3 linked regions of the Streptomyces venezuelae genome follow. The protein of the gene in region 2 interacts with the protein of the main gene of each other region in a pairwise test. Links are inferred from orthologs where the notes say so. Each region holds a gene or a part of one and is shown on either strand. Other genes may lie near its edges.

Region 1 (9,306 bases), 1.5 Mb from region 2 along the record:
GATTGCAAGGCTGAACAGATGGGTAGCCTGGGAAAGTGCTGGAAGAGCTGGTAGCGACACGCTATGTCACGCCCCTGCGTGAGGGCGGCTCGCTCCCGGGGATCGTCGAAGCCGACGACCTCGGTACCTACGTCATGAAGTTCACCGGAGCCGGCCAAGGGCGTAAGACCCTGGTCGCCGAGGTCGTCTGCGGCCGCCTGGCACAGCGGCTGGGCCTGAGGGTCCCGAGGCTGGTCCAGATGCAGCTCGACCCCGTCATCGGGCTCGGCGAGCCCGACCAGGAGGTCCAGGAGCTGCTCAAGGCCAGCGGCGGGCTCAACCTCGGCATGGACTACCTGCCCGGCTCGATCGGCTTCGACCCGCTCGCGTACCAGGTGGACCCGGTCGAGGCGGGCCGTGTGGTCTGGTTCGACGCCCTCGTCAACAACGTCGACCGTTCCTGGCGCAACCCGAACATGCTGGTCTGGCACGGGGACCTCTGGCTCATCGACCACGGCGCCACCATGATCTGGCACCACAACTGGCCCACCGCCGCTGCCGCGGCCGCCAAGCCCTACAACGCCTCCGACCACGTACTGGCCCCCGTGGGCCCGGACATCGCCGGCGCGGCCGCCGCGCTCGCGCCCCTGGTCACCGAGGAACTGCTCACGGAGGTCGCGGCCGACGTCCCCGACGAGTGGCTGGTCGACGAGCCGGGCTTCGACTCCACCGACGCGCTGCGCCGCGCCTACGTGGAGGCGCTGCTGCCGCGCGCGGCCACGATCCACGAGAGGATCTCGCTGGAGGCCGAGGTGAAGACGCCTGCGGGACCTCCCGGCTGGCTCACCGACCACCTGCCGGAATGGCCCCACAAGACCCACAAGAAGAAGAGCGACAGCGAGTGACCAAGCGGGACGTGTTCGAGTACGCGCTGGTGCGCGTGGTGCCCCGGATGGAACGGGGCGAGTGCTTCAACGCCGGCGTGATCGTCTACTGCCGGGCGCACACCTTCGTCGCCGCGCGCACCCACCTCGACGAGGCGAAGCTCCTCGCACTGGACCCCGGGGCCGATGTGGCCGGGGTACGGGCCGCCCTGCGCGGGGTCGAGGGCGTGTGCGGCGGCGGAGAAGCGGCGGGGCAGGCGGCCGGTGACGACGCGGGGCGGCGGTTCCGCTGGCTCATCGCCCCGCGGAGCACCGTCGTGCAGCCGGGGCCGGTGCACACCGGCCTGACGGCCGATCCGGCGGCGGAGGTGGAGCGGCTGCTGGACCTGCTGGTCCGCTGACGGGCGCGGCGCCGTTGCGGCGGTTCCGCCCGCGCCGCGCCCCTGCCCCTCCCGGCCCCCCCGGTCCCCGAATGCCGGCGGGGCCGGATCCGGTGGCGTTGACACCGGGTGCCAGGGCTCCTAGCGTCTCCTCAGCTGAAGCTACTAAGCGGTTGCTCACCTCTGGGCGGCCGCCTCTCAAGGGCGAGGAGATCCAGCATGTCCACCACCGAGCAGCGCGTCGCGATCGTGACCGGGGCGGCCCGGGGCATCGGCGCCGCCACCGCCGTACGCCTGGCCGCCGAGGGCCGGGCCGTCGCCGTACTCGACCTCGACGAGGCGGCCTGCAAGGACACCGTGGAGGCCATCACGGCGGCGGGCGGCAAGGCCCTCGCGGTCGGCTGCGACGTCTCCGACGGCGCACAGGTGGAGGCGGCCGTCGCGCGGGTCGCCGGCGAGCTCGGCGCCCCGACCATCCTGGTCAACAACGCGGGTGTGCTGCGCGACAACCTGCTGTTCAAGATGACCGAGACCGACTGGGACACGGTCATGAACGTGCACCTGCGCGGGGCCTTCCTGATGTCGAAGGCCTGTCAGAAGTACATGGTGGACGCCAAGTTCGGCCGCATCGTGAACCTCTCCAGCAGCTCGGCGCTCGGCAACCGCGGCCAGGTCAACTACTCCGCCGCCAAGGCCGGCCTGCAGGGCTTCACCAAGACCCTGGCCATCGAGCTCGGCAAGTTCGGCGTCACCGCCAACGCCGTCGCCCCCGGCTTCATCGTCACCGAGATGACCGCCCAGACGGCCGCCCGCGTCGGCATGGGCTTCGAGGAGTTCCAGGCCGCCGCCGCCACCCAGATCCCGGTCCAGCGCGTCGGCCGCCCGGACGACATCGCCAACGCCATCGCCTTCTTCACGGGGGAGGCCGCGGGCTTCGTCTCGGGCCAGGTCATGTACGTGGCCGGCGGCCCGCTCAGCTGACGGTTCCACGAGAGACAGCACGAGAGACAGGGCGAACGACATGACGTACAGCGGTATCGACAGCGGCAAGGTCGCGCTGATCACCGGAGCGAGCCGGGGCATCGGATACGGCGTCGCCGAGGCGCTGGTCGCCCGCGGCGACCGGCTCTGCATCACGGGCCGCAACGAGGAGGCCCTCAAGGAGGCCGTCGAGCGGCTCGGCGCGGACCGGGTGATCGGTGTCGCGGGCAAGGCGCACGACGAGGCCCACCAGGCCGTCGCCGTCGAGCGCACCATGGAGGCCTTCGGCCGCGTCGACTTCCTGGTGAACAACGCGGGCACCAATCCCGTCTTCGGCCCGATCGCGGACCTGGACCTCGGGGTCGCGCGGAAGGTCTTCGAGACCAACGTGATCTCCGCGCTCGGCTTCGCCCAGCGGACCTGGCACGCCTGGCAGAAGGACAACGGCGGTGCGATCGTGAACATCGCTTCCATCGCCGGGGTCTCCGCCTCGCCCTTCATCGGCGCGTACGGGATGAGCAAGGCCGCCATGGTCAACCTCACCCTCCAGCTCGCGCACGAGATGGCACCCGGGGTCCGGGTCAACGCGATCGCCCCCGCGGTGGTCAAGACGAAGTTCGCGCAGGCGCTCTACGAGGGCCGGGAGCAGGAGGCCGCGGCGGCCTATCCGCTCGGCCGGCTCGGGCTGCCGGAGGACATCGGCGGGGCGGCGGCCTTCCTCACATCTGCACAAGCGGAATGGATCACCGGGCAAACTCTCGTCGTCGACGGTGGGATGTTCCTCAATGCCGGGGTGCACTAACCGATAATCGGACGGATTTGCCTCCGAAAGAGAGGTAAATGCGTACCGAATGCGCACGGAACCGGTCAAGTGCCTCACGAAACCAACCCATTGGATTCGTGAGGCACTGCGGTAGGGTCTGCCGCACCCCTGGCTGATCGAGGAGCGTGCACGTGTTCAACCGGACCAGATGCCTGCAGATCACTGCGGCCCTTGCGTCCATATCCCTGCTCGCCGGATGCGGCCTGCTGTCGGAGGACGACGGCGACGAGATGAAGAGGATCGTCGTCGGTACCACGAGCGCACCGACCACCCTCGATCCCGCAGCCGCGTGGGACGGTTCCTGGGAGCTGTACCGGAACGTCTACCAGACCCTGCTGGCCTTCCCGACGGGCTCCAGCAAGCCCCAGCCCGACGCGGCGCAGAGCTGCGAGTTCACCGACGCGGCGAGCCAGGCCTACCGGTGCACCCTGCGCAAGGGCCTGAAGTTCTCCAACGGCGAGCCGCTCGACGCCAAGGCGGTCAAGCACTCCCTCGACCGGATCAAGACCATCGGCTCGAACGTCGGCCCCAAGGGCCTCTTCGGCACCCTCGACAAGATCGAGACGCCGGACGCGCTGACGGTCGTCTTCCACCTGAACAGCTCGGACGCCACCTTCCCGTACGTCCTCGGCTCGCCCGCCGCCTCGATCGTCGCGCCCAAGGACTACCCGGCCGACAAGATCCGCGAGGGCGACAAGGTCACCGGTTCGGGCCCGTACGTGCTCGACTCGTACAAGGACGGCGCAGAGGCGGTGCTCACCGGGAACACGAACTACACCGGTTTCGCCAACCGCAAGAACAAGGCGGTGACCATCCGCTACTTCGCCGATTCGCCGAAGATGATCGCGGCGCTGAAGGCGAAGGAGATCGACGCCACCTACCGAGGCCTGTCGGCCCCGGAGATCACCGACCTGCAGACCCCCGCGTCGCACGCCCTGGGCGTCCAGGTCGTCGAGAACGTCGGCGCCGAGATCCGGTACCTGGTCTTCAACCCGAAGGACCCCCAGGTCGCCAAGCTCCCGGTCCGCCAGGCCATCGCCCAGATCGTCGACCGCGGCGCGCTCGTCTCCAAGGTCTACCAGGGCACCGCCGAGCCGCTGTACTCGATGGTCCCCAAGGGGGTCGTCGGCCACAAGACGCCCTTCTACGACAAGTACGGCGCCGCGGACGTCGCCAAGGCCAAGAAGATCCTCAGGGACGCCGGGATCACCCAGCCGGTGGACCTGACCTTCTGGTACACCACCGACCGCTACGGCTCCTCGACCGCCGACGAGTTCACCGAGCTGAAGCGGCAGCTGGACGAGAGCCAGCTGTTCCGGATCACGCTGCGCAGCCAGCCGTGGAAGACCTTCCAGACCGGCTACAAGACCGGCGAGTACCCGATCTTCGGCCGCGGCTGGTTCCCCGACTTCCCGGACCCGGACAACTTCATCGCGCCGTTCGTCGGCAAGGAGAACGCGGTCGGCACCCCGTACGAGCCCGCCGAGATCCTGAACGACCTGCTGCCCAAGACCCGCCGCGAGGGCGACCGCTCGGCCGGCGTCCAGGAGTTCGAGCAGGCCCAGAAGATCTTCGCGGACGACGTCCGGCTGCTGCCCCTGTGGCAGGGCAAGCTGTACGTCGCGGCCCGTGAGGACATCGCGGGCGCCGAGCGCGCGCTGGACCCGCAGACCGTCATGCAGATGTGGGAGTTCTACCGCAAGACCAGCTGGTAGCACCGCCGTGGTGCGTCGGCCGCCCCGGGCGGCCGACGCGTTGTCAGTGGGCCCCGGTAGGTTCTGGAGCAGTTGCACGAGCAGTTGCACGAACTTGTACCGGAGGTTGTCGCCGTGACCCAGATGCTGCCCGAGTCCTGGCTCCCCGTCCTCGGCGGGGAGCTGGACCAGCCCTACTTCAAAGAGCTCACCGAGTTCGTCGAGAAGGAACGGGCGAACGGGCCGGTCTACCCGCCCCGAGAGCAGGTCTTCGCTGCCCTGGAGGCCACCCCCTTCGACAAGGTGAAGGTCCTCGTCCTCGGCCAGGACCCGTACCACGGCGCCGGCCAGGGCCACGGCCTCTGCTTCTCCGTGCAGCCCGGGGTCAAGACCCCGCCCTCGCTGCGCAACATCTACAAGGAGATGAAGGAGGAGCTCGACCTGCCGGTCCCGGACAACGGGTACCTGATGCCGTGGGCCGAGCAGGGCGTCCTGCTGCTCAACGCGGTGCTCACCGTCCGGGAGGCCGAGCCCAACTCGCACAAGGGCAAGGGCTGGGAGAAGTTCACCGACGCCGTGATCCGCGCGGTGTCCGAGCGGCCCGACCCGGCCGTCTTCGTCCTGTGGGGCGCCTACGCCCAGAAGAAGCTCCCGCTGATCGACGAGGAGCGGCACGTGGTCGTCAAGGGCGCCCACCCCTCCCCGCTGTCCGCCAAGAAGTTCTTCGGATCCCGGCCCTTCACGCAGATCAACGAGGCCATCGCCGCCCAGGGCCATGAGCCGATCGACTGGCGGATCCCGGACCTCGGCTGACGTCCCCCCGCGCCTCGGCGCCATTGCCGGTACCTCCGGCTAGCTTCTAGATGATCAGACCGGAGCAGGTCTGGCAGAGCAAGCCGGAGGCCGCCGTGACGGAGCAGCAGGAGGCGTCGGAGGACGCCGTCATGACCAGGATCGGCCAGGCCGTCATCCTGCTGCACGCCGGGGACCGCGAGGAGGCCCGCAACCGGCTCGGGGAGATCTGGTCCGAGATCGGCGAGGAGGGCGACTCCCTCCACAGGTGCACCCTGGCCCACTACATGGCCGACGCCCAGGACGATCCGGCCGACGAGCTGGCCTGGGACCTGCGGGCCCTGACCGCCGCCGCCGACGTACCGGGGGACCCGCCGGGCGGGCTCCCGGACGACGGTCCCGGGACCGGGCCGACCCGGGACGGGCGGCCCGTACGGTGGGAGCCGCATCCGGCGATGCGCGTGTTCTACCCGTCGCTGCACCTGAACCTGGCCGCCGACTACGTGAAACTGCAGCGGCCGGAGGCGGCCCGGGTCCACCTGGCCCGGGCCCGCGCGGCCACCGGGGCACTGTCCGACGACGGGTACGGGAACGGCGTACGGGCCGCCATCGCCCGGCTGGAGCGACGCCTGGCCGCGGAGCCGGGAACCGGCCCGGGACCTGGGCCCGGGCCGTTCCCCGAGCAGTCCCCCTAGACCGTCCCGTCCGGATCGTGCCGGCCGAGCCCGCGGTGTCCCGTGCGGTGACCCCGGGGTCGGTCAGTCCCCGTGGACGCCCGAGCAGATCCGGGCCTCCGGGCTGTCGGGATGCCAGTGGCCGTGCCTGCGGCCCAGCGCGCACACGTCGGCCGGCCGCACCGGCAGCTTCCGGACCAGCTCACGCTCCGCCTCGGCATCGGACCGGGGGCGCCGTGGACGGCCCCCCGGGTGCCCGGAGACGGGCTCGGCGGCCCGCCGGGGTTCCGGGATGTCCGGGACCGGCGGAGCCTCCCGCAGGGGAGCGCCGGAGCCGCCCGGTACGGGCCGCTGTGCGGACCGCTGGGCGGGTGCCGGGCCCGCCGGGGCCGCGGGCCGCTCCGGGGCGGCCGGGGCCGCCTCCAGCGCCTCCAGGGCGGGGGCCCGGACGGCCACGGGAGCGGTCCCGGGCCCGCCGCGCGGCTCGTGCCGGGGCGGTACCCCGGCGGCGGGGGCCGCCGCGGGCCGTACGGGTCCGGGGCTCACGCTCACGCAGCCGGACACCGCCGAGACGGCGCAGGCGACTCCGAGCAGCAGCGTTGTCGTGGTTCGGGTTGGATGCACCCGCGCAACTCTGCTGTGCGAGGACCCCGGTGCGAAAACCCGGAGCCGATATTCACCCCGCACGGGTGACGGAGGCACCCGCCGGACAGGGCCCCGGGACGGTTCGGACCGCCCCGGGAAGGAACGGCCCCGGGAAGGAACGGCCCCGGGACGGACGGCCTACTCGCCGGTGGCGCCGTCTATGTGCTCCCGCAGCAGATCGGCGTGGCCGTTGTGGCGCGCGTACTCCTCGATCATGTGGGTGTACACCCAGCGCAGGCTGAACACCTCGCCGCGGCGGTGGTTCTCGGCCTTCGACACCAGGTCCAGCGGGCGGCCCGCAGCGGCCCGGCGCGCCAGCTCGACCTCCGCCCGCCACACCGGCTCGGTCTCGGCCCAGGTGGCCGCCTCGGTGAGGTGGAAGTCGCCGTCCCGGTCCTGCTCCGTGATGTACATCTCAGGCAGGTCCTCACCCAGCATGACCTCCCGGAACCAGTACCGTTCCACCTCCGCCATGTGCCGTACGAGGCCGAGGAGGCTCAATTCGGAGGGGGCGAGCGGAGTCCTGCGCAGTTCCTCGTCCCCCAGTCCCTCGCACTTCCACATGAGGGTGGCACGGTGGTAGTCGAGCCAGCCGTCGAGCATCTCCCGCTCGTCGGCGGTGGTGGCGGGTTCGTCGCGATGTGATCCGGAACTGGTCGTCATGGGGCTCATTCTGGGCGAACAGCGCCCCCGCCACCAGGGATTATGCTGCGGGAATCCCACAAGGAACGAACCTGGAGGCCCCGGTGAAGGTCGGCTGCATCGGACTCGGCGACATCGCGCAGAAGGCGTACCTGCCCGTCCTCACCACCCGCCCGGGCATCGAGCTGCACCTGCAGACCCGAAACCCCGACGTCCTGGAGCGGGTCGGCGACACCCACCACGTGCCGGCCGCGCGCCGGCACGCCGATCTCGGCTCGCTGCTCGCCGAGGGGCTCGACGCGGCCTTCGTGCACGCCGCCACCGTGGCCCACCCCGAGATCGTCACCCGGCTGCTGGAGGCGGGCGTGCCCACGTACGTGGACAAGCCGCTCGCCTACGAACTCGCCCACTCGCGGCAGCTCGTGGAACGGGCCGAGCAGCTCGGGGTCTCCCTGGCCGTCGGCTTCAACCGCCGCTTCGCGCCCGCCTACGCGCAGTGCGCCGACCACGCCCGCGAGCTGATCGTCATGCAGAAGAACCGGGTCGGGCTGCCCGAGGACCCGCGCACGCTGGTGCTGGACGACTTCATCCACGTCGTCGACACCCTGCGGTTCCTGCTGCCCGGCGAGGCCGAGCACTTCGACGTCCGGGCGGTGGTGCGCGAGGGGCTGATGCACCAGGTGGTGCTCCAGCTGTCCGGTGACGGCTTCACCGCCCTCGGCATCATGAACCGGCTCTCCGGCTCCACCGAGGAGATCCTGGAGGTGTCCGGCCGCGACACCAAACGGCAGGTCGTCAACCTCGCCGAGGTCATCGACCACAAGGGCCAGCCGACCGTGCGGCGCCGCGGGGACTGGGTCTCCGTCGCCCGCCAGCGCGGCATCGAGCAGGTCGTCGACCACTTCCTGGAGGCGGTCGCGGCGGGCACCACGCTCAGCGCCCGCGACGCCCTGCGAACCCACGAGCTGTGCGAGCGGGTGGTGGGCTCGGCTCTGGAGCAGGCCTCCTGAGCGAACGGCTGCCGGCCACCGTGCAGTACGCCGCCAGCGCGGCGAGGGCGGCGGCCACCGGCCAGTCCCCGAAGCGGACGTAGAGGGTCGTGCCGTGGGCGAGCGGGACCTCGTACACGGCCGCCGTGCTCGCGGAGGTGGGCAGGGCGGCGCCCACCCGCGCGCCGGAGGGGCCGTTCACGACGCTGATGCCCGTGAGGGTGGCGTGGACCACCGGGCGGCCGTTCTCGGCCGCCCGCAGCGCCGCCAGCGAGGCGTGCTGGGCGGGGGCCCAGCTCTCCTGGAACGAGGAGGTCGCCGACTGGGCGACGAGCAGGGAGGCCCCGTCCCGGGTGAGGCGCCGGCTCATGTCCGGGAAGGCCGACTCGAAGCACACCAGCGGGCCGAGGCGGACGGCGCCGGGCCCCTCCGGCCGTCCGGGCAGGTCCATGACCACCGGGGTGGCGCCGCGCACCCGGTCCTCACCCGCCGCCTTGCCGACCGAGGTGGCCCAGCCGAACAGCGCACGGGCCGGCACGTACTCACCGAACGGGACGAGCCGCATCTTGTCGTACCGGTCGCCGGTGGGGCCCTGGGGGCCCACGAGGACCGCGCTCTTGTAGATCCCGGGACGGTCCGCCCGGCGCGCGTCCACGTTCACCAGCAGCGGGGCCCCGACCTCCGCCGACAGCGCGGCCAGCCGCCGGCCCAGGTCCGGGCGGGCCGTCAGGTCCGCGCCCACGCTGCTCTCGCCCCACACCACCAGATCGACCCGCTGCCCCGCCAGCGGCCGCGTCAGCCGCTCACCGGCGTCGAACCGCCG
Region 2 (9,213 bases):
GGCATCTTCCTGCCGCTGTACGGCGCCCACATGGCGCACAACGCGGCGGTCGCCCTGGCCGCCGTCGAGGCCTTCTTCGGGATCGGACAGGAGCACGCCCGCGTCCTGGACGTGGACACCGTGCGCAAGGCCTTCGCCTCGGTGTCCTCGCCGGGCCGTATGGAGGTCGTGCGGCGCAGCCCGACGGTGGTCCTGGACGCGGCGCACAACCCGGCGGGCGCGGCGGCCACCGCGGAGGCGGTCACCGAGTCCTTCGGCTTCAGCCGGCTGATCGGGGTCGTGGCCGCGAGCGAGGGCAAGGACGTCCGCGGGGTGCTGGAGGCCTTCGAGCCGATCTTCGCGGAGGTGGTGGTGACGGAGAACTCCAGCCACCGCTCGATGGGCGCCGACGAGCTGGCCGCCGTCGCGGTCGAGGTGTTCGGCACCGACCGGGTGCAGGTGGAGCCGCGGCTGGACGACGCCCTGGAGGCGGCGATCACCCTGGCGGAGGAAGAGGCCGAATACGGTGGGGCCGGGGTCCTGGTGACCGGTTCCGTGATCACGGTGGGCGAGGCCCGCCTGCTGCTGAAGAGGGGCTGAGGGATGCGCACGCTGTGTGCGAGCACGCTGATCGGCGAGTTCTTCGTGATCGGCTTCGCGGGGCTGGTGGCGATGAAGGACCCCGATCTGACCCAGGCCGCGGTCTGGACGGTGTGCGGGGTCACCATGCTGCTGTCGGTCCTGCTGTGCGGGATGCTGTCGCGTCCCGGGGCGGTCCAGCTGGGCTGGGCGCTGCAGATCGGCCTGGTCCTGAGCGGGTTCGTCGTCCCGACGATGTTCTTCCTCGGCGCGGTGTTCGCCGGCCTGTGGTGGTGCTCCGTCCACTACGGCCGCAAGATCGACACGATCAAGGCGCGCTGGGCGGCCGCGCAGGAGGCACCGGGGGCACCCGGGGCGCCTGACGCTGCGTGACGGGTCCCCGGACCGGCCCTGTAGATTCGCCCTACCGCACCCGTTTGCCGCAAGGAGCCGCAACATGACCCAGCGCACCCTCGTCCTGCTCAAGCCCGACGCTGTCCGTCGTGGTCTGGTCGGCGAGATCATCGGCCGCATCGAGCGGAAGGCCGGCTGGACCATCCCCGCGCTGGAGCTGCGTACGCTCGACAGGAGCATCCTGGAGCAGCACTATGCAGAGCACGTGGGGCGCCCGTTCTACGAGCCCCTCATGGGCTTCATGTCCAGCGGCCCGATCGTCGCCCTGGTGGTCGAAGGCGAGCGGGTGATCGAGGGTGTCCGCCAGCTGGCCGGCCCCACTGACCCGATCGCCGCGGCGCCGGGCTCCATCCGGGGTGATTTCGGCACGATCACGCGTGAGAACCTGATCCACGCCTCGGACTCGGAGGAGTCCGCCGAGCGTGAGATGAAGCTGTTCTTCCCGGCGCTCTGAGCACTCTTCCCTGACGGAACATCAGCCGAATAGCGCTCACGACCTGGGGCGACCGAAGTAATTTCGGTCGCCCCCCGGTATTTCCGGGCAGGAGCGGGAACGCCTGGGCAGGACATGTCGTCACCACTGAGGGGGCGGGTATCCGTTCCGGCGGGATTGCCGGAGTCCCGTCGCGCGGTCTTCGTACTCGCGGCACTACGATGGGGCCTCCACCCACACACCCACCTCGCCGACCTGACAGCAGCCGCTATCAACTGGAAGGCCAGACGCTCCTCATGGGGAACAAGGGGAACAAAATGTCGTTCATCGGCCGTGACATGGCGATCGACCTCGGGACCGCCAACACGCTGGTGTACGTGAGGGGCCGGGGGATCGTCCTGAACGAGCCGTCCGTGGTCGCCATCAACACGAACACCGGTGGCATCCTGGCGGTCGGCTCGGAAGCGAAGAAGATGATCGGGCGCACGCCCGGCAACATCGTCGCCGTACGGCCCCTCAAGGACGGCGTGATCGCCGACTTCGAGATCACCGAGCGCATGCTCCGGTACTTCATCCTCAAGATCCACAAGCGCCGCTACCTGGCCCGGCCGCGCGTGGTGGTCTGCGTTCCCTCCGGCATCACGGGAGTGGAGCGACGCGCCGTCATCGAGGCGTCCACGCAGGCCGGCGCCCGCCAGGTGCACATCATCGAAGAGCCCATGGCCGCCGCCATCGGCTCGGGCCTGCCCGTCCACGAGGCCACCGGCAACATGGTCGTGGACATCGGCGGCGGCACCACCGAGGTCGCCGTCATCTCCCTCGGCGGAATCGTCACGGCACAGTCCATCCGGGTGGCCGGCGACGAGCTCGACAACGCGATCATCCAGCACATCAAGAAGGAGTACTCGCTCCTCCTCGGTGAGCGCACGGCCGAGCAGATCAAGATCACCATCGGGTCGGCCTACGACCTCGACAAGGACGAGCACACCGAGATCCGCGGTCGCGACCTGGTCTCCGGCCTGCCCAAGACGGTCGTCATCTCGGCCGCCGAGGTGCGCAAGGCCATCGAGGAACCGGTCAACGCCATCGTCGACGCGGTCAAGACCACGCTCGACAAGTGCCCGCCGGAGCTCTCCGGCGACATCATGGACCGCGGCATCGTCCTGACCGGTGGCGGCGCCCTGCTGCGCGGCCTCGACGAGCGGCTGCGCCGGGAGACCGGCATGCCGATCCACATCGCGGAGGACCCCCTCGACTCCGTCGCCCTCGGCTCCGGCAAGTGCGTCGAGGAGTTCGAGGCCCTCCAGCAGGTCCTGGACGCCCAGCCCCGTCGCTGACAGATGCCCCTCCCTGCCGGAGGGGCCATGCGGAACACAAGGATCCGCCGTACGGGTGCTACCGGGCCCGTGCGGCGGATCGTTGATATACAGGCAAAAGAGAAATCCGACGAGGAAGGCACGGCCGCCGCACGTGAGGGACACACGAGAAAGCCGGCTGCTCCTGGTGCTTCTGATCGCCATCGCGTTCGCGTTGATCACGGTGGACATCAGGGCAGGCGAGGAGTCGCCGGTCGACGGTGCCCGGCAGGCCGCCGCAGCGGTCTTCGGCCCGGTCGAGGAAGGTGTGGCGACCGCGGTGGACCCGGTCGCCAACGCCATAGGGGCGGTACGGGACTCCGGCGAGCGCCACAACCGCATCGCCACGCTGGAGCGCGAGAACGCGGCGCTGAAGGCCAAGCTGGGCAGCGAGGACCAGACCCGCAGCCGCATCCACGAGCTCGACGAGATGCTCAAGCGGGCCGGCGCCGGCCAGTACGGCATCAAGGGCGCCGAGGTCATCGCCATAGGAGCGGCCCAGGGCTTCTCCTGGACCGTCACCATCGACGCCGGCAGCAAGGACGGCATCGAACGCGACATGACCGTCCTCAACGGGGACGGACTCGTCGGCCGGGTCAGCACCGTCGGACCCGACACCGCCACCGTCGTCCTCGCCAACGACCCCGACTTCACCGTCGGCACCCGGCTGGAGAAGACCGGTGAACTGGGCTTCGCCACCGGCCAGGGCGACCGCGCCCTGTCCGTCCAGATGCTCAACGGCAAGGCCAAGGTCAGCCCCGGCGACCGGCTCGTCACCTTCGGCTCGCGCGGCAACAAGCCCTTCGTGCCCGGCGTGCCGATCGGCGAGGTGGTCAAGGTCGACCCCTCGCGCGGCGACCTGACCCGCACCGTCTGGGTGCGTCCGTTCGTCGGCTTCTCGCGCCTGGACATCGTCGGCGTCGTCGTGATGCCGCCGCGCGAGGACCCCCGCGACGCGGTCCTGCCGCCCAAGCCCGAGGCCCCCAAGCCCACCCCGACGGTCACCGTCACGGTCACCCCGTCAGGATCCGCCGGCGTGCCCGCCAAACCGGCCGACGACTAGGAGCAGACCAGCATGCGCTTCAACCGGATCCTGCTCTCGGCCACCCTCGTCGTGGTCGCCCTCGTCATCCAGGTCACCGTCCTGGGCCGGCTCCAACTGCCCGGCGCGGTGCCCGACCTGCTGCTCCTCACGGTCGTCTCGCTGGCGCTCGTGTACGGGCACGTCAGCGGCGCGCTCATCGGCTTCGCCGCCGGCCTCCTCGCCGACCTGGCCCCGCCCGCCGACCACGCCGCCGGACGGTACGCGCTCGTCCTGTGCGTCATCGGCTACGTCGCCGGGCTCACCCGTCCCGACGGCGGCCGCTTCCGGTCCGCCTGGGGCCCGATGCTCACCGTCGTCGCCGCCGCGATCGGCTCCACCCTGCTCTACGCCGGTGTGGGCGCCCTCGTCGGCGACACCGCCGCCCGCCACGTGGGTCTGACCGGGCTGCTGTTCACCGCGACCCTCTACGACCTGCTGCTCGCGCCGTTCACCGTGCCGTTCATCATGGCGCTGGCCCGGCGCGCCGAGAACGACCCGATGGCCGTCGAGGCCGGCGGCGGCCCCGCGAACAAGGCCGCCGACGTCTCCGCCGGCTGGCTGGCCGGCGGTACCGGCCTGCGCATCGGCAGCCAGCGCGGCGGCCTGCGCCTGAAGACCGCCCGCTCGCGGGCCAACAAAGCCGTCCGTATAAAGGGGGTCAAGGCGGTCAAGGGTGTGAAGAGCGTCAAAAAGCTGTGAGGGAGGAGCAGTCGTGACCAATGTTCCGGAGACCGGCCGAACCTCCCGGGTACAGATCAGGCTCGTCATGATCCAGGTGCTCGTCCTCTCGATGCTGCTCACCCTCGGCGGACGGCTCTGGTACCTCCAGATCCGCAACGGCGACGAGTACTACCACGAGGCGAAGAGCAACCACGTCCAGCGGGTCGTCCAGCCCGCCGTGCGCGGCTCGATCCTCGACGCCCGCGGGGTCCCGCTCGCCGACAACGAGACCCGCCTCGTCGTCTCCGCCAGCCGCACCGCGCTGATGAAGATGAAGGACAAGGGCAAGGGCGTCATGAGCCGCCTCGCCGACGTCCTGGACATGACCCCCAAGGAGGTCATGGACAAGGTCCGGCTCTGCGACTCCCAGACCCCCGCGCCCTGCTGGAACGGCTCTCCGTACCAGCCGATCCCCGTCACCCTCGAAGCCACCACCCAGCAGGCGCTGCAGCTGCGCGAACGCCCGGAGGACTTCCCCGGCATCACCGCCGAGCCCACCGCGGTCCGCCGCTACCCGGCCCCCGGCGGAGCCCGTACCGCACAGGTGCTCGGCTACCTCTCGCCGGTCACCGACGAGGAGATCCAGAAGGCCAAGGACTCCGACTCGCCGCACCTGCGGTCCGACCAGGTCGGGCGCTCCGGCATCGAACGCACCTACGACCGGCAGCTGCGCGGCAAGGCGGAGGTCACCTCGTACGAGGTCGACAACCTCGGCAGGGTCATGGGCCAGACCAAGTCCGACCCCGGCGTGGCCGGAGCCACTCTCGTCACCAGCATCGACGCCCGGGTCCAGGCCGTCGCCGAGTACGAGCTCCAGGACGCGATGAAGGTCGTCCGCAACGAGACCGACAACATCACCGGCCGCAAGTACGAGGCCGACTCGGGCGCCGTCGTCGTCATGGAGGCCAAGACCGGCCGCATCGTCGCCATGGCCTCCCAGCCCGACTACGACCCCAACACCTGGGTCGGCGGCATCTCCGGCAAGGACTACGCCCGACTCACCAGCAAGAGCTCCAACTACCCGCTGCTCAACCGGGGAATCCAGGGCATGGCCCCCGCGGGCTCCATCTTCAAGGTGGTCTCCGCGAGCGCCGCCGTACGGGCCGGCTACAAGTTCGACGACAAGTACAACTGCAGCAGCTCCTACAGCCTCGGCGGCCGCAGCTTCGCGAACTTCGAGTCCCAGGGACACGGCCCCATCACCCTCGGGGACGCCCTGAAGTTCTCCTGCAACACCGTCTTCTACGCCCTGGGCCACAAGGAGTGGCAGCGCGACGGCGGACTCAGCCCCAAGAAGGACGCCCACGACTGGTTCTACCGGACCGCCCGGGAGTTCGGACTCGGCTCCGAAACCGGCATCGACCTGCCGAACGAGGTCACCGGACGCATCCCCGACCGGAAGTGGAAGCAGAACTTCTGGAAGGCCAACAAGGACGCCTGGTGCAAGCAGGGCAAGCGGGGCGGCACCTACGTCGAGCAGATCGCCTACGAGAGCTGCCTCGAAGGCAACCAGCTCAAGGCCTACGACAGCATCAACTTCGCCATCGGCCAGGGCGACGTCCTCGTCACCCCCATCCAGATGGCCACCGCCTACTCCGCCATCAGCAACGGGGGCACCCTCTACAACCCCACGGTCGGCAAGGCCGTGATCAGCCCCGACGGCAAGCACATCGAGATGATCAAGCCCCAGTCGCACGGCAGGCTGCCGATCGACGCCAAGACCATCGGCGACCTCGACAAGGGCCTGCGCTCGGTCGTCGAGCCGGGCGGCACCGCCGCCTGGCGGTTCGGCGGCTGGCCCATGGACAAGATCCCGATGCACGCCAAGACCGGCACCGCCCAGGTCTACGGCAAGCAGACCACGTCCTGGCTGGCGACCTACACCAAGGACTTCACGATCGTCATGACGATCTCCCAGGGTGGCACCGGTTCCGGAGCTTCCGGCCCCGCCGTGCGCAAGCTCTACAACGCCATCTACGGTCTGACCATGGACGGCAAGCCGGACCCGAAGAGGCCGGCCCTGCTGCCCGGCCCCGAGGCGAAGCTGCCCCGGATCGGGCCCGACGGCACCATCACCTCCCCGGAGATCCGGCCGTACGTGCCGTCCTCCCCGGAGGATCTGGAGCCGGCCGTGCTCGCAGGGCCGCCCGCACCGCCAGCGGCACGCCAGGACTAAGGGAAGACATGCAGACCGCCAACAAGTTCTCCGTCTCCCGGTACGCGCCCGAGCGCGGGACGATGGCCAAGCTCACCGCCCGCGACTCGGTGGTGCGCCGGCTCGACTGGCCGATACTCCTCTCCGCGCTCGCCCTCTCCTTCATCGGCGCCCTGCTGGTGTGGTCGGCGACCCGGAACCGGACCACCCTGAACCAAGGGGACCCGTACTACTTCCTGGCCCGGCACGCGCTGAACACCGGCATCGGCCTCGTGCTGATGATCGGCACGATCTGGCTCGGCCACCGCACCCTGCGCGGCGCCGTGCCCGTCCTCTACGGGCTCTCCCTCGTGCTGATCCTCGCCGTGCTGACCCCGCTCGGCGCCACCATCAACGGCGCCCACGCGTGGATCGTGATCGGCGGCGGATTCTCCCTCCAGCCGTCCGAGTTCGTGAAGATCACGATCATCCTGGTGATGGCCATGCTGCTGGCCACCCGGGTGGACGCGGGAGATCTCGCCCACCCGGACCACCGCACGGTCGTCAAGGCGCTCTGCCTGGCGGCCGCGCCGATGGGCATCGTCATGCTGATGCCCGACCTCGGCTCCGTGATGGTCATGATCGTGATCGTGCTCGGGGTGCTGCTGGCCTCCGGCGCCTCCAACCGCTGGGTGATCGGCCTGCTCGGCGCCGGCGCGAGCGGCGCCGTCCTGATATGGCAGCTGGGCGTCCTCGACGAGTACCAGATCAACCGCTTCGCGGCCTTCGCCAACCCCGAGCTCGACCCGGCGGGCGTCGGCTACAACACCAACCAGGCGCGCATCGCGATCGGCTCCGGCGGCCTGACCGGCTCCGGGCTGTTCAAGGGCTCGCAGACCACCGGCCAGTTCGTGCCCGAGCAGCAGACCGACTTCGTCTTCACGGTGGCGGGGGAGGAGCTGGGCTTCATCGGAGCCGGGCTGATCCTGCTCCTGCTCGGCGTCATCCTGTGGCGGTCCTGCATGATCGCCCGGGATACCACCGAGCTGTACGGCACGATCGTGTGCGCCGGGATCATCGCCTGGTTCGCGTTCCAGTCCTTCGAGAACATCGGGATGACCCTCGGGATCATGCCGGTGGCCGGCCTCCCGCTGCCGTTCGTCTCGTACGGAGGATCGTCGATGTTCGCCGTGTGGGTGGCGATCGGCCTCCTGCAGTCGATCAAGGTGCAACGGCCATTGTCGGCCTGATCCGCCGTTCACCCTGCCGATGTGATCCGTTCAGGACTAAGTTCGGTCTATGGCGGACACAAAGCGTGAAATCGAGCGGAAATTCGAGTTCTCCAAGGCCAAAGCTGCCCGGCGAGGAGTGCCGGACCTGACGGGAACGGCCGCCATCGCGGCCGTCTCCGACCAGGGCACCGTCGACCTCGACGCCGTCTACTACGACACCCCCGACCAGCGGCTCGCCGCCGACGGTCTCACCCTGCGGCGCAGAACGGGCGGCGCGGACGAGGGCTGGCACCTCAAACTGCCCGTCTCCCCGGGAGTACGCGACGAGATCGGGGCCGCGCTCAGCGACACGGTCCCGCCCCCGCTCGCCGCCCTCGTCCGCTCCCGCGTCCGCGGCGCCGGACTCCGGCCGCAGGTCCGACTCGTCTCCTCGCGCCGCGTCAGCCACCTGCTCGACGCCACCGGAGCCCTGCTCGCGGAACTCAGCACCGACGAGGTCCTCGCCGAGCGCGGCGACACCACCGCCGCCTGGACCGAGGTCGAGGTGGAACTCGCCGACGGCGTCGACCCCGAACTGCTCGACGCCGTCGAGAAGACCTTCCGCAAGGCCGGGCTCCGGGTCTCCGACGCCCCCTCGAAGCTCGCCCGGGCCCTCGCCGAGACCGACGCCGAGCCCCCGGCCCGGCCCGAAGGCGGCGGCCCCGAAGGAACGACGGGCGCACACGTGCTCGCGTACCTGCGCGAACAGCGCGACGCTCTCGTCGCCCAGGACCCCGCCGTGCGGCGCGCCCTGCCGGACTCCGTCCACCAGATGCGCGTCGCGAGCCGCCGGATCCGCAGCGCCTTCAAGACGTACCGCAAGGTGATCGACCGGACGGCCACCGACCCGATCGGCGAGGAGCTGCGCTGGCTCGCCGGCGAGCTCGGCGTCGACCGCGACCAGGAGGTCCTGCTGGAGCGGATCCAGAGCCACCTCGGCGAACTGCCCCGCACCCTCCTGACCGGCCCGGTCCGCAGCAGGCTGCGCGTGTGGAACACCGCCCGCCGCTCCGGATCGCGCCGCCGGGCCCTCGCCGTCCTCGACAGCGCGCGCTACGTGGCGCTGCTGGACTCCCTCGACGCCGTACTGGACACCCCGCCGCTGAAGAAGGCGGCCGGCCACCCCCCGGAGAAGGTCCTGCCGAAGGCGGTGCTCCACGACTACGAACGCCTCGCCGGCCGGGTCCGCTCCGCGCTCTCCCTCGACGAGGGCCACGAGCGGGACCTGGCGCTGCACGACGCCC
Region 3 (9,394 bases), 550 kb from region 2 along the record:
GGCTCACGACGGCTCGGGCGGTTCTCCCGCAGCTGCCGCGCGGCCGCCTCGGCGCGCCTGCGGTCCATGGTGAACTCGTAGCGCCGCCGCTCCTGGACGCGCAGGTGCACGATGTACGTGCTCAGCAGCAGCGCGGGGACCGCGGGTGCCCACAGGTAGTGCAGGCCGCCCACCGCGGCGACGATCGCGCCGAGGGTGAAGACCAGGAAGAGGAGTGCGGTGGTGCGCCGACGGCGTGCGAGGACCTGCAGGCGCTGTTCGCGCCGGGCCCGCTCCGCCCGCTGCTCCCGTTCGACGGTGGCCGGTCTCGGCTCCGCCCTGGTCGGGGGCACGGCAAAGGCCCGGGCGTCGGCGTCGACGGAATCGACCGTTTCCGTCGCGGCGTCCGGGTCCGCGTGGGGCTCCGCCTGCTCGTCACCGCGCTCACGCAGCCCCTTGGCGTAACGGCGCTCCATTCCCGCCCGGCCGGAAAGCAGCCGAATGGCAGTGGAGAAGCGTTCCGTCGGACGGGCTTCGTTCAGCTCGTCCTGCCTCCGGAGCCACATGGGCACCAAGTAGGCGGCCCAGGCCCCGACAATGACTGCGTAGATGAGGCCGCTGCTGCTCACACCTCACACCGTAGAGGGGCGCGGCCGGGGGGATCGGCCAATTGGGCCGGTGTGTCGCACGATCTCGCTGATATCACGGACTTTTTTTGTGATTCTTCGGATCAGGTTATGGGCGAATCGGTTACCCGAGGCCATTAATTCGAACAGATATTCGTTTATCGACGGAGGGCTCCGCGCCGCTATTTTGGCGGGGACTGCGAGTGGCGCGCACGGTGCCAGCGGCGCATCAGCCCTTCGGGGACCTCCTCCACCGTCACCGCGTAGACGAGGTGGTCGCGCCACGCGCCGTCGATGTGCAGATAGCGCGGCCGCAGCCCCTCCTCGCGCAGGCCCAGCTTCTCCACGACCCGCCGGCTCGGGACGTTCTCGGGGCGGATGCACACCTCGATCCGGTGCAGACCGACCTTCCCGAAGCAGTGGTCCACCGCCAGCGCGACCGCCGTCGGCATCACACCGCGGCCCGCCACCTCGCGGTCCACCCAGTAGCCGATGTGGCCCGCGCACATCGAGCCCCAGGTGATCCCGGCGACCGTCAGCTGGCCGACCATCCGACCCTGGTACTCGATGACGAAGGGCAGCATCCGGCCCGCGTTCGCCTCCGCCCGCAGATGGCGGACCATCTGGCGGTACGTGGGCCGCTGGACCACCGGCCCCCACGGCGCGGGCGGCGGGATCGTGGCCTCCCACGGCCGGAGCCAGTCACGGTTGCGCCGGTTGAGCTCGCGCCAGGCCTTCTGGTCCCGCATCCTTATCGGCCTGAGGGTCACGTCTGCGTCCGACAGGACCACCGGCCAGGTCGGGCCGTTCAGCTCGGGCTCCCGGAGGGTGCCGCCGGTCTGGGGTGGTCGCCGCCCCGCATCTGGTCCACCGCGTGCGGCAGGACGCGGGCCAGGACGGCGAGGCCGTCGCGCACCCCGCCCGTCGATCCGGGGAGGTTGACGACGAGGGTGCGCCCGGCCACGCCCGCCAGGCCCCGGGACAGGGCCGCGGTCGGCACCTTCGCGAGGCCTTCGGCGCGGATGGCCTGCGGGATGCCGGGGATCTCGTAGTCCAGCACCCGCGCGGTGGCGTCCGGGGTGCGGTCGGTCGGCGAGATCCCGGTCCCGCCGGTGGTCAGGATGACGTCGTAACCGGCGGCCACGCCCTCGCGCAGCGCCTGCTCCACGGGATCGCCGTCCGGGACGACCCGCGGGCCGTCCACCGTGAACCCGAGCTCCTCCAGGGCCGCGGCCAGCAGCGGTCCGCCCTTGTCCGCGTACACGCCCTGCGAGGCCCGGTTCGAGGCCGTGACGACCAGTGCCCGGCCCAGCGGCCGCGGGGTCATTACCGGCTCGGCGGGGGCGTGGTGACCGTGGCTGTGGACCTCGCCGCCGCGCTCGGCGTTCACGAGCGCGCCCAGTCGCCGGACTTGCCGCCGGTCTTCTCCTCCACCCGGACGTCCGTGATGACCGCGCCCTTGTCGACCGCCTTCACCATGTCGATCACGGTGAGGCCGGCGACCGCGACCGCGGTCAGGGCCTCCATCTCGACGCCCGTACGGTCGGTCGTCTTCACGGTGGCGAGGATCTCGACCGCGTCGTCGGCGACCCGCAGGTCCACCTTCACGCCGGAGACGGCCAGCGGGTGGCACAGCGGGATCAGGTCGGGGGTCTTCTTCGCCCCCATGATCCCGGCGATGCGCGCGGTCGCGAGGGCGTCGCCCTTGGGGACGCCCTCGCCGCGCAGCAGCTCGACCACCCGCGGGGCGACGAGGACGCGTCCGCTGGCCCGTGCCGTCCGGGTGGTGACGTCCTTCCCGGACACGTCCACCATCCGGGCCGCGCCGGCCTCGTCGATGTGGGTGAGCCTGCTTTCGGTACTCATTGCTGCGCCGCTCCGCTCTGGGCTCCCGGGGAGCCTGTGTGGTGCGACACACGCTACCCGCACCGGCCCGGCTTCAGCCGAGCAGGACCACTTCCAGCTCGGTCCCCGGCTCCACCGAGGTGACGTCCTCCGGTACGACCATCAGGGAGTCGGCGTGCGCCAGCGCGGCGATCAGATGGGAGCCCGATCCGCCGACCGGGGCGACCGTGCCGCTCTCGGCGTCGTACTTGCCGCGCAGGAACTGGCGGCGGCCGGCCGGGGAGCCGAGTGCCTTGTCGGCGCTCAGCACCGCGCGCACGCTCGGCCGCCGGACCTCGGACTCCGGCAGCCCCATGAGGGTGCGGATCGCGGGTCGCACGAACAGCTCGAAGGAGACGTACGAGGACACCGGGTTGCCGGGCAGGGCCAGCAGCGGGGTGTGGTCCGGGCCGATGGTGCCGAAGCCCTGCGGCTTGCCGGGCTGCATGGCGAGCTTGCGGAAGTCCATCCGGCTGCCGTCGACGTCCTCGTCATCGCCCTCACCCGCGCCGGACTGCCCGACCGAGGACAGCGCCTCCTTGACGACGTCGTACGCGCCGACGCTGACCCCGCCCGTGGTGACCAGCAGGTCGGCGCGGATCAGCTGGTCCTCGATGGTGGCGCGCAGGGTGTCGGCGTCGTCCGCGACGGCGCCGACCCGGTAGGCGATGGCGCCGGCGTCCCGGGCGGCCGCGGCCAGCGCGAAGCTGTTGGAGTCGTAGATGGTGCCCGCCGTGAGCGCCTCGCCGGGCTGGACCAGCTCGCTGCCGGTGGACAGGACCACCACGCGGGGGCGCGGCCGCACCCGTACGGTGCCGCGCCCGATGGCGGCCAGCAGGGCGATCTGCGGCGGCCCGAGGACGGTGCCGGCCGCGAGGGCCAGGTCGCCGGCCTGTACGTCGCTGCCGCGGGAGCGGACGTGCGCCCGCGCCTCGGCGGCGCGGTGCACCCGTACCTCGCCGCCCGCGTGTTCCGGGGCGGCGCTGGCCGGGGTCATCCCGGCGGCCGCGCCGCCGCCCGTGCCGCCGTCGGTCCACTCGACCGGTACGACGGCTTCCGCGCCGGGCGGCAGCGGGGCGCCGGTCATGATCCGGGCAGTCTCGCCGGGGCCCACGGTGGGCAGCTCACCGCTGCCCGCCGCGACGTCCCCGACGACCGTCAGCACCGCGGGGAACTCCTCGCTCGCACCCTGGACGTCGGCCGTCCGGACGGCGTAGCCGTCCATGGAGCTGTTGTCGAAGGGCGGGAGGGCGACGGGCACGGTCACGTCCTCGACCAGGACACAGCCCTGGGCGTCCAGCAGTTGGAGCTCGATGGGCTCCAACGGCCGGACGGCCGAGAGGACGTCCGCGAGGTGCTCGTCCACGGACCACAGACGGTGGCCGCCCGCCAAGCGTGGATGCTGCGGTGCGGAACTGCTCAAGGTGCTACATCTCCTCCGTGACGTAACGGTGAAGCCAGGTGCGGAACTCGGGGCCCAGGTCCTCGCGCTCGCACGCGAGGCGGACGATGGCCCGCAGGTAGTCGCCGCGGTCCCCGGTGTCGTAGCGACGGCCCCGGAAGACCACGCCGTGCACCGGACCGCCGACGCTCTCGTCGGCGGCCAGCTTCTGCAGGGCGTCGGTGAGCTGGATCTCCCCACCGCGGCCCGGCTCGGTCTCCCGCAGTATGTCGAAGATCGCGGGGTTGAGGACGTAACGTCCGATGACCGCGTAGTTGCTGGGGGCGTCCTGGGGGTCCGGCTTCTCGACGAGGCCGGTGATGCGGACCACGTCCTCCTCGTCCGTGGCCTCGACGGCGGCGCAGCCGTAGAGGTGGACGTTGGCCGGGTCGACCTCCATGAGCGCGATGACGGTGCCGCCGGTGCGGGCGTAGATGTCGGCCATCTGGCGCAGCAGCGGGTCGCGCGGGTCGATGAGGTCGTCGCCGAGCAGGACGGCGAAGGGCTCGCGGCCGACGTGCGGCTCGGCGCACAGCACCGCGTGGCCCAGGCCTCGCGGGTCGCCCTGGCGGACGTAGTGCATGGTGGCCAGGTCGCTGGACTCCTGGACCTTCTTCAGGCGGTCGTCGTCGCCCTTGGCGATGAGGGCCGACTCCAGCTCGTAGTTCCGGTCGAAGTGGTCTTCCAGAGCACGCTTGTTACGCCCAGTGATCATGAGAACGTCATCGAGACCGGCCCCGACGGCCTCCTCGACCACGTACTGGATGGCCGGCTTGTCCACAACCGGGAGCATTTCCTTCGGGGTCGCCTTGGTCGCCGGAAGGAAGCGGGTACCGAGGCCAGCGGCCGGAATCACGGCCTTCTTGATCACGGGGTGCAACATAGTCATGCCCCGAACGATAGTGGGCTTCCGTCGAACACCCGACGAGATCCCATCATGTAGATACAGGTATGCCCCGATTCGGAAGGATATTTGATTTCCTCGTGGCACAGAACCCGCCCACCGCCTCGGCCAAGGCCGAACTGCGCCGAGAACTGCTCGCCGCGCGCCGCTCCTTGTCGCCCGAGAACCGCCGTGCGGCGGCCGCCGCACTCGCCGTCCGCTCCCTCGAACTGCCCGAACTGGCCGGTGCCCGCACGGTGGCCGCGTACGTCTCGGTCGGCACCGAACCCGGCACCCGGGACCTCCTCGACGCCCTGCGCGCGGCCGGCAAGCGGGTGCTGCTCCCCCTGCTGCTGCCCGACGACAACCTCGACTGGGCGGCGTACGAGGGCCCGGCCTCCCTCTCCGAGGCCGCCCACCCGGGCAAGATGCGGCTGCTGGAGCCGACCGGCCCCGCGCTCGGACCGGACGCGGTCACCGGGGCCGACGTCGTGCTGCTGCCCGGGCTCGCGGTGGACGGCCGCGGTATGCGCCTCGGCCGCGGCGGGGGCTCGTACGACCGGGTGCTGCAGCGGCTGGAGCGCGCCGGGGCACATCCGGCGCTGGTCGTCCTCCTCTACGACGACGAGGTGGTCGCGCGGGTCCCGGAGGAACCGCACGACCACCCCGTTCAGGCGGTGGCCACCCCGTCAGGGGTGCGCCGTTTCAGCCGTCCCTAGGAACCCTCGGGCTTGAGGGTCAGGGTGTCGACCGTGGCCTTCTCGACGGCGTCCTTGCCGAAGGGCCACTCCAGCAGCTCGCCCTTGGCCCACATCGTCGTCTGGTCCGTGTAGTGCGCGTTGTAGGCGTGCCCCGAGGCGCCCGTGAGGTTGATCCAGCGCGACTTGTCCAGCTCGTTGAGGTTGACGACCATCCGCATCGACGGCACCCACGTGACCTCGTACCCGCTGGAGGCGTTCCAGCCGGTCGCGTTGACCGTGGCCTCGCCGCCGCCCAGGTTCCACGGGCCACGGTTGAGGAGCCACTGCAGGAAGCCGGGGCCCTCCTTGCCGATCGTCTGGTTCTTCAGCGTCAGCTGGTGCAGACGGCCCCAGCTCCAGGTGGACTGGTCCTTGCCGAGCTTGGCGGTCAGCTCCCAGCGGGCGTCGGCCATGGCCCGCGCGAACAGCTCGTCGCGGGTGGTGGTGGCCGGCTTGTTGAGGCCCTTGGCGGGCACGCTCCACCACGGCGACTTCTCGTCCTTGACCAGGCGGCGGACCACCTCGAACCAGCGGTCGCCGCCGTCGGGCTGCGCCGAGGCGGAGTCACGGGTGCCGCATTCGCGGACCGTCTTGGCGAGGTCGTCGGCCGGGCCGGTGCCGTTGCCGAGGACGTTCATGCAGCTGCCCTCGATCCGCAGCTCCTTGGGCATCTTCTCGCCGAAGGACAGCTTGAGGATGTTGCGCCAGACCGCGTTGAAGTAGGCCGCGGCCGCCGAGTCGGGCTCCTGCGTGTAGTTCCAACCGTCCAGCAGCTTCTGCGCGGCACGCACCCCCGGGTCCGAGACCTCTATCTTCGCCAGCATCGGGGTCAGCAGCGCGGCGATCTCGCTGCTGTTGTCCATCTGCATGGTGCGCATGTCGTCGGTCGAGATCCGGCCGCCGTCCTTGATCTTCGCCTCGATGAGGTCGTTGATCCGCTGGCTGCGGGCGCCGTAGCCCCAGTCGGTGGTCAGCACGTACGGGTACTTGCCCGCGCCGGTGCCGCTCTCCACGACGGCCTGGTTGGCGGTCACGATGTAGCCGCGCGCGGGGTTCTGGTCCCAGGGCATCTCGTTCTGCGGGATGTAGCCGGCGTTGCCGTCCTTGGCGCCCTTCCAGGCGTACTTGGAGTCCCAGCCCGGGGCGGGCATCCGGCCGTCACCCTGGCCGCGCACCGGGATGCGGCCCGGGGCCTGGTAGCCGATGTTGCCGCTGGCGCCCTTGTTGTCGGCGTAGATCAGGTTCTGGGACGGGACCTCGAAGTCGGCGGCCGCCTTGCGGAAGTCCTCGAACGTCTTGGCCCGGTCGAGCTTGAAGACCGCGTCCATGGACTTGCCGGGGTCCAGCGCCGTCCAGCGCAGGGCGACGGCGTACCCGTCACCGCGGTCGGGCGCGGAGCTGGCGACGGGGGCGCGGGTGCCGACCGTACCGAGCTCCTCGCTGCGGTCGGAGACGAGCGGACCGTTGTTGGTGGTCCGGACGGTGATCTTCTTGCTGGCGCCGCCCGCGACCTTGATGACCTCTTCGCGGGTGTCGAAGGGCAGCACCTTGTTGTCGTAGACGTAGCCCTCGGGCTTGACCTGCTCCAGGTAGAGGTCGGTGACGTCGGCACCGAGGTTGGTCATGCCCCAGGCGATGTCGGCGTTGTGGCCGATGACCACGCCGGGCATGCCGGAGAAGGTGTAGCCGGCCACGTCGTACTGGCACTGGGCCGAGACGGTGCGGCAGTGCAGGCCCATCTGGTACCAGACCGAGGGCAGCTGCGGAGACAGGTGCGGGTCGTTCGCGAGCAGCGGCTTGCCGGTGGTCGTGTACTTGCCGGAGACGACCCAGGAGTTCGAGCCGATGCCGCTGCCGTTGGGACCGAGGATCGCGGGGATCTCGTCCAGGGTGTCGGCGAGGGAGGTGAGCTGGGTGCGCAGACCGACGGCCGCGCCCTGGCCGGTGACGTTGTCGGCCAGGCCGGTGGCGGTGCCGGCGGGGGTCACGGTCTGGGTCCCGACGGCGTTGCCGTTGCCGGAGCCGCTGCCCGAGCCGGAGCCCGAGCCGGTGCCGGAGCCGCTGCCGGCGGCGCCGCCCTGCGGGGTGTACTTCCCGCCGTCGACCTTGCCGCCCTCGACGATCGCCTTGTTCCGGTCGAAGGGGTACGGCGGGTAGAGCTCGTCGATCTGCGCCTGCGACAGCTTGGTCGCCATCAGCGCGCGGTCGATCTCGTCCTGCATGTTGCCGCGCAGGTCCCACGCCATCGCCTTGAGCCAGGCCACCGAGTCCACCGGCGACCACTGCTCGGGCTGGTAGTCGTCGCTCAGCTTGAGCGCGGCGTGCTCGACCGAGAGGTCCTTGCCGGACTTCCCCTTCAGGTACGCGTTGACCCCGTCGGAGTAGGCCTGGAGATACTTCTTGGTCTCCGGCGACAGCTTGGTGTCGAACTCGGCCTGCGCGACCTGGCGCCAGCCCAGCGTGCGCAGGAAGGCGTCGGTCTCGACCTGGCCGGAGCCGAACATCTCGGAGAGGCGGCCGGACGTCATGTGACGTCGTACGTCCATCTCCCAGAACCGGTCCTGCGCGTGCACGAAGCCCTGCGCGCGGAAGAGGTCGTCGTCGTTGTCCGCGTAGAGCTGGGGAATGCCGTGGGCGTCGCGCTTGACGTCGACGGTCCCGGTCAGGCCCGGCACCTTGAGGGAGCCGGTCGTCTGGGGGAAGGAGGCGCGCACGCCGTCCACGCTCCAGTACGCCCCGTAGCCGAGGCCCGCGAAGAGCGCCAGGACCAGGACGAGCACGATCAGACGGGCGCGTCGTCCCTTCTTCTTGACGGGAGGAGCGGTTTCGTTGGCGGGCATCGCTGTCCTTAGAGGGGCAGGGTGGTCCTGGGAGTACTGGGAGCAACCATAGGCGCAGGACCGACTTCGTTGATCCGCCAGGGGTGGAGCTGGCGAGGACAGGGGGGAACAGGCGTTTCACAATGTGGTTATCGCGTAAAGGGCGCGTCAAAGATTAGGTAAGGTAACGAACTACTTGCCGAACTTGTCGCCGGGAGGATCGATCCGCCGGGCGCATTGAGGAGGGCCGCCCGCTGACTGTCCACACGCTCAATGAGCTCTTGCTGGTCTGCTCGCTCGTGCTGCTCGTCGCCGTGGCGGCGGTACGCATCTCCTCACGCAGCGGCCTCCCCAGCCTGCTCATCTACCTCGGCATAGGCATCGCGATAGGACAGGACGGCATCGGCAACGTCGTATTCGACAACGCCGAGCTGACCCAGGTCATCGGTTATGCCGCACTCGTCGTGATCCTCGCCGAGGGTGGTCTGGGCACCAAGTGGAAAGAGATCAAACCGGCCCTGCCCGCGGCGGTCATGCTGTCACTGGTGGGCGTCGCGGTCAGCGTGGGCGTGACGGCTGCGGGAGCGCACTACCTGGTCGGACTGGAATGGCGCCAGGCCCTGCTGATCGGCGCGGTCGTCTCCTCGACCGACGCCGCGGCCGTCTTCTCGGTGCTGCGCAAGGTCCCGCTGCCCGCCCGGATCACCGGCGTGCTGGAGGCCGAGTCCGGTTTCAACGACGCACCCGTCGTCATCCTGGTGGTGGCCTTCTCGACCGTCGGTCCGGCGGACGAGTGGTACGTCCTGATCGGCAAGATCGCCCTGGAGCTGGCGATCGGCGTCGCGATCGGCCTGGCCGTGGGCTTCCTGGGCGCGTACGGGCTGCGGCACGTGGCCCTGCCCGCCTCCGGCCTCTACCCGATCGCCGTGATGGCCATCGCCATCGTGGCGTACGCCGCCGGCGCCATCGCGCACGGCTCCGGCTTCCTCGCGGTGTACCTGGCGGCGATGGTGCTCGGCAAC

The links.
Region 1: the proteins of ndk (region 2) and DEJ51_RS04505 interact in binary tests that used the Escherichia coli proteins (3 or more experiments, as listed by UniProt). The link is inferred for Streptomyces venezuelae from one-to-one orthologs.
Region 3: the proteins of ndk (region 2) and DEJ51_RS13355 interact in binary tests that used the Escherichia coli proteins (3 or more experiments, as listed by UniProt). The link is inferred for Streptomyces venezuelae from one-to-one orthologs.

What each region holds. Positions count from the first base shown.
Region 1 is NZ_CP029189.1:1,014,004-1,023,309, reverse strand. What follows is about bases 3,907-6,719. They hold DEJ51_RS04505 (uracil-DNA glycosylase), read left to right. Parts: upstream 3,907-4,885; coding sequence 4,886-5,554; downstream 5,555-6,719. Other genes in these bases: DEJ51_RS04495 (hypothetical protein), read right to left, coding at 6,292-6,719; DEJ51_RS04500 (hypothetical protein), read left to right, coding at 5,650-6,228; DEJ51_RS04510 (ABC transporter substrate-binding protein), read left to right, coding at 3,907-4,762. Outside these bases: DEJ51_RS04530 (HipA family kinase), read left to right, coding at 36-884; DEJ51_RS04525 (DUF3037 domain-containing protein), read left to right, coding at 881-1,264; 3-oxoacyl-ACP reductase FabG, read left to right, coding at 1,463-2,224; DEJ51_RS04515 (SDR family oxidoreductase), read left to right, coding at 2,265-3,026; more of DEJ51_RS04510, read left to right, coding at 3,179-3,906; more of DEJ51_RS04495, read right to left, coding at 6,720-6,831; DEJ51_RS04490 (DinB family protein), read right to left, coding at 6,991-7,515; DEJ51_RS04485 (Gfo/Idh/MocA family protein), read left to right, coding at 7,599-8,504; lnt (apolipoprotein N-acyltransferase), read right to left, coding at 8,428-9,306. UniProt on the Escherichia coli protein: Excises uracil residues from the DNA which can arise as a result of misincorporation of dUMP residues by DNA polymerase or due to deamination of cytosine.
Region 2 is NZ_CP029189.1:2,545,201-2,554,413, reverse strand. The notes cover bases 1-2,720. They hold ndk (nucleoside-diphosphate kinase), read left to right. Parts: upstream 1-1,015; coding sequence 1,016-1,426; downstream 1,427-2,720. Other genes in these bases: DEJ51_RS10940 (rod shape-determining protein), read left to right, coding at 1,723-2,720; DEJ51_RS10950 (DUF4233 domain-containing protein), read left to right, coding at 583-951; folC (bifunctional tetrahydrofolate synthase/dihydrofolate synthase), read left to right, coding at 1-579. Outside these bases: more of DEJ51_RS10940, read left to right, coding at 2,721-2,742; rod shape-determining protein MreC, read left to right, coding at 2,876-3,823; rod shape-determining protein MreD, read left to right, coding at 3,836-4,543; mrdA (penicillin-binding protein 2), read left to right, coding at 4,557-6,740; rod shape-determining protein RodA, read left to right, coding at 6,749-7,948; DEJ51_RS10915 (CYTH and CHAD domain-containing protein), read left to right, coding at 7,998-9,213. UniProt on the Escherichia coli protein: Major role in the synthesis of nucleoside triphosphates other than ATP. The ATP gamma phosphate is transferred to the NDP beta phosphate via a ping-pong mechanism, using a phosphorylated active-site intermediate.
Region 3 is NZ_CP029189.1:3,095,473-3,104,866, forward strand. The notes cover bases 3,823-6,723. They hold DEJ51_RS13355 (5-formyltetrahydrofolate cyclo-ligase), read left to right. Parts: upstream 3,823-4,914; coding sequence 4,915-5,532; downstream 5,533-6,723. Other genes in these bases: glp (gephyrin-like molybdotransferase Glp), read right to left, coding at 3,823-3,912; galU (UTP--glucose-1-phosphate uridylyltransferase GalU), read right to left, coding at 3,917-4,819; DEJ51_RS13360 (penicillin acylase family protein), read right to left, coding at 5,529-6,723. Outside these bases: DEJ51_RS13325 (hypothetical protein), read right to left, coding at 1-608; DEJ51_RS13330 (GNAT family N-acetyltransferase), read right to left, coding at 788-1,396; DEJ51_RS13335 (molybdenum cofactor biosynthesis protein B), read right to left, coding at 1,414-1,932; cyclic pyranopterin monophosphate synthase MoaC, read right to left, coding at 1,992-2,471; more of glp, read right to left, coding at 2,545-3,822; more of DEJ51_RS13360, read right to left, coding at 6,724-8,393; DEJ51_RS13365 (potassium/proton antiporter), read left to right, coding at 8,609-9,394. UniProt on the Escherichia coli protein: Involved in the removal of 5-formyltetrahydrofolate.